DNA from 3 places in the Pseudomonas sp. 1176_21 genome. Region 3 is predicted to be linked to each of the others. Evidence: predicted binding sites of a transcription regulator. Region 3 holds the regulator's gene; each other region holds the start of a gene.
The links. The regulator FliA, encoded in region 3, starts transcription of late flagellar genes. The targets are predictions, from matches to a motif close to CTAAAGTTTNNNNNNNNNNNGCCGNTAA.
Positions count from the first base shown of each region.

Region 1: the regulator FliA is predicted to act here: its motif matches at 1,758-1,785, upstream of FW760_RS09840 (flagellar protein MotY).
Region 2: the regulator FliA is predicted to act here: its motif matches at 1,554-1,581, upstream of motA (flagellar motor stator protein MotA).

Region 1 covers NZ_VXCV01000003.1:374,204-377,479, forward strand. Annotated here, with positions in the region: gene rnt (ribonuclease T) at 1-591, opposite strand, end outside; gene pyrC (dihydroorotase) at 645-1,691, opposite strand; gene FW760_RS09840 (flagellar protein MotY) at 1,823-2,791, shown strand; gene FW760_RS09845 (argininosuccinate synthase) at 2,926-3,276, shown strand, end outside.
Region 2 covers NZ_VXCV01000005.1:366,821-370,096, reverse strand. Annotated here, with positions in the region: gene motB (flagellar motor protein MotB) at 1-633, opposite strand, end outside; gene motA (flagellar motor stator protein MotA) at 637-1,488, opposite strand; gene FW760_RS14965 (HDOD domain-containing protein) at 1,637-3,157, shown strand; gene FW760_RS14960 (rhodanese-like domain-containing protein) at 3,204-3,276, shown strand, end outside.
Region 3 covers NZ_VXCV01000008.1:66,958-70,233, reverse strand. Annotated here, with positions in the region: gene FW760_RS18840 (protein phosphatase CheZ) at 1-610, opposite strand, end outside; gene FW760_RS18835 (chemotaxis response regulator CheY) at 631-1,005, opposite strand; gene fliA (RNA polymerase sigma factor FliA) at 1,110-1,850, opposite strand; gene fleN (flagellar synthesis regulator FleN) at 1,847-2,680, opposite strand; gene flhF (flagellar biosynthesis protein FlhF) at 2,800-3,276, opposite strand, start outside.

The sequences.
Region 1 (3,276 bases), on a different contig from region 3:
GCCGCCCATTTCCTTCCAGCGATTGACGATGCCGCAGAACAGCTCGGCCGTCTTCTCGGTGTCGTAGCGCGCCGAGTGTGCCTCCCGCCCGTCAAAGTCGATGTCGGCACTCTGGCAGGCCCGCGCCAGCACGGTCTGACCATAGGCCAGGCCAGCCAGGGTGGCGGTGTCGAAGCTGGAGAACGGGTGGAAGGGGTTGCGCTTCATGTCGTGGCGCGCCACGGCCGCGTTGAGGAAGCCCAGGTCGAAACTGCTGTTGTGCCCCACCAGGATCGCGCGCTTGCAGCCATTGGCCTTGAGGGCCTTGCGCACGCCGCGGAAGATGTCGGTCAGCGCCGACTCTTCGCTGACCGCCATGCGCAGCGGGTGATCGAGCTTGATGCCGGTGAAGTCCAGGGCCGCCTGTTCGATGTTGGCGCCCTCGAAGGGTTCGACGCGGAAGAAATAGGTGTGCTCCGGGAACAGGAAGCCCTTTTCGTCCATGCCGATGGTGACTGCGGCTATTTCCAGCAGTGCATCGGTGGCGCAGTTGAAACCACCGGTTTCAACATCCACCACCACCGGCAGGTAGCCGCGAAAGCGCTCTGCCATCGGATGGCGCGAACCGCCGCCTTGACCTTCCTGGTCGTCTTCGTAATCGTCGCTCACACAGTCTCCTCCAGCAGGCGCCAGCGCAGTTGCTCACCGGCGCGCAGCGGGATGACAGTCTGCTCGCCGAATGGCAGGCTGCCTGGGGCGGTCCAGCTTTCGCGGACCAGGGTAATGTGGTCGGTGTTCGCCGGCAGGCCGTAGAACGCCGGGCCATGCAGGCTGGCGAAACCTTCCAGCTTGTCCAGCGCGTTGCGCTGTTCGAACGCCTCGGCGTACAGCTCGATGGCGGCGAACGCGGTGTAGCAGCCGGCACAGCCGCAGGCGGCTTCCTTGGCATGCTGGGCGTGGGGCGCCGAATCGGTGCCGAGGAAGAACTTGCTGCTGCCGCTGGTGGCTGCGTCGAGCAGAGCCACCTGGTGGGTGTTGCGCTTGAGGATCGGCAGGCAGTAGAAGTGCGGGCGAATACCGCCCACCAGCATGTGGTTGCGGTTGTACAGCAGGTGCTGGGCGGTGATGGTCGCGCCGACGTTGGCCGGGGCCTCGTTGACGAACTGCACGGCTTCGGCAGTGGTGATGTGCTCGAACACCACTTTGAGCGTGGGGAAGCGCTCGACCACACGGCGCAGGTGCTCGTCGATGAACAGCTTCTCGCGATCGAACACGTCGATCTCGGGGCGGGTCACTTCGCCGTGCACCAGAAGTGGCATGCCCACCTCGGCCATGGCTTCGAGCACCGGGAAAATCTTGTCGACGCTGGTCACGCCGGAGTCCGAGTTGGTGGTCGCGCCGGCCGGGTACATCTTGGCGGCATGCACGAATCCGCTGGCCTTGGCCGCGCGAATGTCCTCGGGCTGGGTGCGGTCGGTGAGGTACAGCACCATCAGCGGTTCGAAGCGGCTGCCGGCAGGGCGGGCGGCCAGGATGCGCTGGCGATAGGCGTCGGCTTCGGCAGTGTTGCGTACCGGCGGTACCAGGTTGGGCATGATGATGGCGCGGGCAAAGGTGCGCGCCACGTCGCCGACGGTATGGGGCAATACAGCGCCATCGCGAAGATGGATGTGCCAGTCGTCGGGACGCAGGAGGGTCAGGCGGTCGGACATTGGGGATTCCAGGCGGTTCGAACTCCCGGTGAATGCTACCGGAAAAGCCCGATCCGAGCACTCGCTATCAAGTTTTGCGCAGGGCGTCCGATAGCTTGCAGGTATGCCGTAAGAAATTTGTGGAGCCGCCCGTGCGCCAGCGTTACCTAGCCCTGCTCAGTATGTTTGCCAGCCTGCCGGCCGTGGCACTCACCTTCCAGACTCGCGTGGAGAACGTCGAGTGGAAGGTCGAGGGCGATCAGTTCGAATGCCGGCTGATCCAGCCGATCGCCGATTTCGGCAGCGGCGAGTTCGTGCGCCGCGCGGGCGAGCAGGCCACCTTCCAGCTGCGCTCCACCAGCAATGTGCTGGGCGCCGGCTCCGCGACCCTGCTGGCCGCCGCCGCACCGTGGCAGCCCGGGCGTGGCGACATCAACCTGGGCGCGGTGCGCATGGCGCGCAGCGGCGTGCTGTTCAACAGCTCCCAGGGCCAGGCCAGCCGGCTCATCAATGGCCTGCTGGACGGGCGCAGCACCGTGGTGCGCAACTACACCGGCGAAGCCGGGCGCAGCATGGAAGTGCGCGTGCTGCCGGTGAAGTTCAACCGTGCCTACGGTGACTACCAGGCCTGTGCGGCCAAGCTGCTGCCGATGAACTATGACCAGGTGCGCCAGGCACGCGTGGGCTTTCCGGGCGGCGGTATCGATCTGGATGCCGATGCACGTGCCCGCCTGGACGTGATCATCGACTTCCTCAAGGCCGACCCCACGGTCAACCACATCGAGCTCGATGGCCACTCCGACAACAGCGGCAACCGCCTGACCAACCGTGACCTCTCGCGTCGCCGCGCTCTGGCGGTGCAGGACTACCTCAAGGCCCATGGCATCCCCGAAGAGCAGATCACCGTGCGCTTTCATGGCGAGCGCTATCCGCTGGCGGCCAATACCAATGCCGCCAATCGGGCACGCAACCGCCGGGTGAACATCCAGCTCGACCGCGTCACCCCGGTCGAGAAGCCCGCAGAGGTTGCCCCGCACAAGCCTGCCGAACCGGCAGCGACCCCGCCTGCGCCGGCACCCACGCAGACGCCGGCCGCCCAGGCAGGCAAACCCGCCGCCTGATTCGACGGTGCGACCGCCGGTCGCGCCGACGACAATTTCTGTCGCTTTGTCGTCACAAGCTGTCGCCCCACTGTAAATTCTGCGGTAAGGCCGGTAGAATCACCGGCTTTCCGTACAACCCGTGGAGTGATGGCATGGCGGACGTAAAAAAGGTCGTACTGGCGTATTCCGGCGGCCTTGATACTTCGGTGATTCTCAAGTGGCTGCAAGATACCTACAACTGTGAAGTGGTGACGTTCACCGCCGATCTGGGGCAGGGCGAGGAGGTCGAACCGGCCCGCGCCAAGGCTCAGGCCATGGGTGTCAAAGAGATCTACATCGATGACCTGCGAGAAGAATTCGTCCGCGATTTCGTGTTCCCGATGTTCCGCGCCAACACCGTCTACGAAGGCGAGTACCTGCTGGGTACTTCCATCGCACGTCCGCTGATCGCCAAGCGTCTGATCGAGATCGCCAACGAAACCGGCGCCGACGCCATTTCCCAT
Region 2 (3,276 bases), on a different contig from region 3:
GGTGCCGGCGTAGGGTTTGGCATCGGTGTGGCCGCTGATGCTGATCTTGTTCGGCACCGCCTTGATGGTGTCGGCCATCGCCAGCAGGATGTCCTCGAAGTACGGCTGCAGGCGCGCACTGCCCAGGTCGAACATAGGCCGGTTCTCGGCGTCCATGATCTGGATGCGCAGGCCGTCCTGGGTGATCTCGAACAGGATCTGGTCCTTGAACTTCTGCAGTTGCGGGTTCTCTTCGACCTTGTTCTGCAGCTCCTGCAGCACCAGGTTCAAGCGGTCTTTCTCGACCTGCTCGGCCATGCTCTCGACCGCGTCCTTGTCCAGCTGGATGCTGGTGTCAGGCGTCGGCTCGGACTGCACTTCAGGGTTGATGGTCTTTTCCGGGGCCAGCTCCGGCGAGCCGCCCAGGTCGATGATGTACGGGGTGCCACTCTCGGAGAACCCGATGGGGTCCTTGAAGTAGCCGGCAATCGCGATCTTCTGCTCGGGCGTGGCGGTGGACAGCAGCCACAGCACAAGGAAGAACGCCATCATCGCCGTGGCGAAGTCGGCGAACGCGATTTTCCAGGCGCCGCCGTGATGGCCGCCGCCGAAGCGCTTTACGCGCTTGATGATGATCGGCTGATTGTTTTCCATGGATCAGCGACCGCGAACTGCTTGTTCCAGCTCGGCAAAGCTTGGACGGTGCTTGGGGAACAGCACCTTGCGACCGAACTCCACCGCCAGCGATGGCGGCATGCCGGAGGCCGACGCCACCAGTGCGGCCTTGATCGCCTCGTACACGTTGACCTCTTCCTTGGCGTCGTGGGCCAGGGAGGTGGCCAGCGGGCCGAAGAAGCCGTAGGCCGCCAGAATACCGAAGAAGGTACCCACCAGCGCCGCACCCACGTGCAAGCCGATGGACTTCTGGTCGCCCTCGCCCAGCGAGGCCATGGTCACCACGATACCCAGTACCGCCGCCACGATACCGAAGCCGGGCATGCCGTCGGCGATGCCGGTCACGGCATGGGACGGGTGGTCGAGCTCTTCCTTCATGCTCAGCAGTTCCATGTCGAACAGGCCTTCGAGCTCGTGCGGGGCCATGTTGCCGGTGGACATGATGCGCAGGTAATCGCAGATGTACGCGGTCATGCGCTCATCCTTGAGTACCGCCGGGTACTTGGCGAAGATCGGGCTGGCCGCGGCGTCTTCGATATCGCCCTCGATCGCCATCATGCCTTCGCGCCGGCTCTTGTTGAGGATCTCGTAGATCAGGCCCAGCACTTCTATATAGAAGGTGTGCGAGAAGCGCGAGCCGAACATGCTCAGCGACTTCTTGATCACGTGCATGGTCATGTAGCCGGGGTTGGCCTGCAGGAACGCACCAAAGGCGGCACCGCCGATGATCAGCACCTCGAAAGGCTGAATCAGGGCCGCGATCTTGCCGTGAGAAAGAACGTATCCGCCAAGCACGCTCGCGAATACGACAATGATGCCGATAATTTTAGCCATAGATTGGAAGCACTTACTGTCGTGGTCAGGGTCGGGGGCGGAAGTTCGTAAAACTCTTCTTCTACTTATCGGCAGTTCTGCGCCAGACTATAGCCAGTCAAGGCGAAAAGCCAGTTCGGCCACCTCCCAGCATGCCTAGTGAACTCACGTGCCAACTCAAATTCCAAAGACCCTAGACGCCTGGATCAAACTGCTCGACAGCGTGCAACTGCCGGTGCCGCTGGACAGTCACGAGCGGGTAAAAGCCGCCATCGGCGACAGCCGCCGCTCGCTGCGTGACATCGCCGATCTGATGCAGGACAGCCCCGCGCTGGTGCTCAGCGTGATGCGCGAAGCCAACCGGCATACCCACGCCAGCATGGCCGAGCCGGCCGAAAGCCTGGAAATCGCCCTCAACCGGCTTGGCCTCAAGCGCGCCGAAGAACTGCTGCTGCGCCTGCCCACCGCGCCGCCGGCGCAGATCCCCAAGGCCCTGCGCCACCTGCAGATGATCAGCCTGCATGCCAGCCAGCAGGCCAGCGGCCTGTTCGCCAGCCAACTGGCACGGCTGTGGCAGGAGATCCACTGGGGCAGCCTGCTGTTCCTCTCGCCGTTGTGGACCCTGGCCCTGGCGCACCCCAAGCTGATCGAGGAATGGGAAGTGCGCGTGGTGCACCGCGGCGAGCCGGCCCTGCGCGTGGAGCGCGAACTGTTCGGTGTACCCCTGCTGGCGCTGTGCCGCGCCCTGGCCGACTACTGGCGCCTGCCCAACTGGGTCACCCAGGGCTACCACGTGCTCAGCGAAGAACGCCGCCTGCTGGTCAAGGTCATGCACATCGCCCGCCTGCACGACAACCCGCTGCGCCAGCAACAGCTGCTGGACGCCGACCCGGCCCTGCGCCGCTGGCTCAACCAGCCGGCCAACACCGTACTGCTGGCCAACGGCCTGGCCCTGGCGGCGCAGCACGCCTGGGACTGCCCGCACAGCCAGCGCTGGCAACGCCTGACCAGCCTGTACCTGCAGGTGCCGCTGAGCGAGGTGCAGCAACAGGTGCACCAGCAGGCCGCCAACAGTGCGCGCCTGCACGCCGACGACGACCTCTACCACCCCGCCGAATCGCTGATCTGGCCGACCGGCTCGCACTACGTACACCGCCGCCTGCGGCCTGCCGACGTGCCCTCGACCGAATCGCTGGGGGCCTGGCGCAAGTACTGCGCCGACCTGCTGGTGGAGCCCAGTGCATTCACCAACGCCATGCACCTGACCACCTACGCCCGCGATGCCCTGGTGGCCTGCGGCATGCAGCGGGTGATGATGCTGATGGCCGACAAGGGCATGACCCACCTGCGCGTGCACCAGATCGCCGGGCTGCCCGCCGAGGCCGGCGGCCTGGTGGTGCCGCTCGCCCAGAGCAAGCTGCTGCAACGCCTGCTGACCCAGTCGGCACAACTGCGCCTGACCCCGGACAACTATGCCCAGTTCGGTGCCCTGCTGCCCGGCACCCTGCGCGTGCTGTTCCGTGGCCAGCACCTGCTGCTGCGCTCGCTGTCGAGCAACGGCAAGGTGGTGATGGTGGTGCTGGCCGACCAGGGCGGCGGCCCGTTCTCGGAGATCAGCGTGCAGGCGTTCGGCAAGACCGCCCAGTGCATCGAGCGCGCCCTCACCGCCTTCAGCAACCGCAGCACCTGACCCATGCGCTACAATCGCCCACTCTGTTCCGATCTGGAGACTCTGGATGACTGACTTTTCCGGCTTGCCCCTGGTGATTGAACCCGCCGACCTGCAAGCCCGCCTGGATGCGCCGGGGC
Region 3 (3,276 bases):
CCATCAACACGAGCTTCAGAAGATTGCTTTCTACTTCGGTGACCAGTGCCGTGACGCGCTTGATCACCTGGCCGGTCAGGTCTTGGTAGTCCTGAGCCAGAAGAATGTCGTTGAGATGGCCGGCGACCTTGCGGTTGCCCTCGGCGCTGTGCGTCAGGAAACTGTCGACGCGCTTGACCAGCTCGCGAAACTCAGGAGCCTCGACTTCGCGGCGCATGAAGCGCTGCCAGTCGCCACTCAGGCTGGCCGCCTCGGCACTGAGGTCATTGAGTACCGGCGTGCTTGCCTCCACCAGGTCCATGGTGCGGTTGGCAGCGCCCTCGGTCAGCTTGACCACATACGACAGGCGTTCGGTGGCGTCGGTAATCTGCGAGACTTCCTCGGCCTGCGGCATGTGCGGATCGATCTGGAAACTGACGATCGCACTGTGCAGCTCGCGGGTAAGCTTGCCGACTTCCTGGTACAGGCCAAGGTCACGGGTCTGGTTCAGCTGATGGATCAGTTGCACCGCGTCGCCGAACCTGCCTTTTTCAAGGCTGCTGACCAGCTCCTGGGCATGTTTCTTCAGAGTCGACTCGAAGTCGTCCAAAGATGATCTTTTTTGCTCCATAAGCGCCCCCGTGGCGTACCTCAGCTATTGACGCGCTCGAAGATCTTTTCGATCTTTTCTTTCAGCACCTGGGCGGTGAACGGTTTGACCACATAGCCGTTGACGCCCGCCTGGGCGGCTTCGATGATCTGTTCGCGTTTGGCTTCGGCCGTCACCATCAGCACCGGCAGGTGCTTGAGGCGCTCATCCAGACGTACCTTGCGCAGCAGGTCGATACCGGACATGCCGGGCATGTTCCAGTCGGTCACCAGGAAATCGAAGTGACCGCTTTCGAGCATCGGCAACGCGGTGTTGCCGTCGTCGGCTTCCTGGGTATTGGTGAAGCCCAGGTCACGCAACAGGTTCTTGATGATCCGCCGCATCGTCGAAAAATCGTCGACGATGAGGATTTTCATGTCTTTGTTCAATTAGACCTCCAAGCAGTCTTTAACGCGCTCAGCGCTGAACGCGCATTCAATCAATTCGGGCACTACATTTCACGACTGTATGGAACGGCTGCTCAACGCGCCCGCCATTCCCCCAGGCGACCGCGCAAGCGTGCGGCGCACTGGCTGTGCAACTGGCTGACACGCGACTCGCTGACCCCCAGCACCTCGCCGATTTCCTTGAGGTTCAGCTCTTCGTCGTAGTACAGCGCCAGCACCAGGCGCTCACGCTCGGGCAGGTTGGCGATTGCATCCGCCAGGGCTGCCTGAAAGCGCTCGTCTTCCAGATCGCGCGATGGCTCGAGCTGGGCACTGGCGCCGTCCTCGTGCAGGCCTTCATGTTCGCCGTCCTGCAACAGGTCGTCGAAACTGAACAGGCGACTGCCCAAGGTATCGTTCAAAATCCCGTAATAATCATCGAGACTCAATTGAAGTTCGGCAGCAACCTCGTGATCTTTAGCATCACGACCGGTTTTTGCTTCAATTGCACGAATCGCGTCACTCACCATGCGGGTATTGCGATGTACCGAACGCGGCGCCCAATCCCCCTTGCGCACCTCGTCGAGCATGGCCCCACGGATGCGGATACCGGCATAGGTCTCGAAACTGGCACCCTTGCTGGAGTCGTACTTGTTGGAGACCTCGAGCAGGCCGATCATGCCGGCCTGGATCAGGTCCTCCACCTGCACACTGGCTGGCAGACGCGCCAGCAGGTGATAGGCAATGCGCTTGACCAAGGGTGCGTACCGCTCGATCAGCTCGTACTGGGCATCACGCGAAGCCTTGCTGTACATCCGATAGCCGCTTGCACTCATAGCACTGGTCCCGCACTGGTCGGTTGCACCAGCCGTTCGACGAAGAACTCCAGATGACCACGCGGGTTGGCAGGCAACGGCCAGCTATCGACCTTCTGAGCAATGGCCTTGAAGGCCAGCGCGCACTTGGAACGCGGAAAGGCTTCGTAGACTGCTCGCTGCTTCTGCACTGCCTTGCGGACACATTCGTCGTAGGGCACAGCACCGACGTATTGTAAGGCGACATCCAGGAAGCGATCCGTGACCTTGGTCAACTTGGCGAACAGATTGCGGCCTTCCTGAGGGCTTTGTGCCATGTTGGCCAGCACCCGGAAACGGTTCATGCCGTAATCGCGGTTCAGCAGCTTGATCAGGGCATAGGCGTCAGTGATGGACGTGGGCTCGTCGCACACCACCAGCAGCACTTCCTGGGCCGCGCGCACGAAGCTGACGACCGAATCGCCGATGCCGGCCGCGGTGTCGATGACCAGCACGTCGAGGTTGTCGCCGATCTCGCTGAACGCCTGGATCAGCCCGGCATGCTGGGCCGGCGCCAGGTGCACCATGCTCTGGGTGCCGGAGGCCGCAGGCACGATGCGTACCCCGCCAGGCCCCGGCAGCAGCACGTCGCGCAGCTCGCAGCGGCCCTCGATGACATCGGCCAGTGTGCGTTTGGGGGTCAGGCCGAGCAAGACGTCGACGTTGGCCAGGCCCAGGTCGGCGTCCAGCAGCATGACCCGACGGCCAAGCTCAGCCAGCGCCAATGACAAGTTCACTGACACGTTGGTCTTGCCGACGCCACCTTTGCCGCCTGTCACGGCGATCACCTGTACGGGATGCATGCTGCCCATGTTTGTTCTTTACCTTGTCTTACTTAGACCGAGGCCACATGACTGGCTGCGCTTTCAACACCTGAAAAATGCCTGGCAGACCATTGATGTAGGTACTTTGCAACGTATACACATTTACCTCAGCCGACACGCTTGCCGTCGCTGTGGTACAGATCGGCGAACATGTCGGCCATTGCCTCTTCGCTGGGATCATCCTGCATTTGTACACTGACCGCGCGACTGACCAGATGGTGCCGGCGCGGCAAGTGCAGATCGTCCGGAATGCGCGGCCCATCGGTCAGATAGGCCACCGGCAACTCATGCGTGATGGCCAGGCTCAGCACCTCGCCCAGGCACGCCGTTTCGTCGAGCTTGGTCAGGATGCAACCGGCCAGCCCGCAGCGCTTGTAGCTGTGGTAGGCAGCGGTCAGCACCTGCTTCTGGCTGGTGGTGGCCAGCACCAGGTAATTCTTGGCCTGGATGCCGCGCCCGGCCAGGGTTTCGAGCTGCATGCGCAGTGCCGGGTCGCTGGCCTGCAGGCCGGCGGTATCGATCAGCACCACGCGCTTGCGCAACAGAGGGTCCAGGGCCTGGGCCAGCGACTGGCCGGGGTCGAC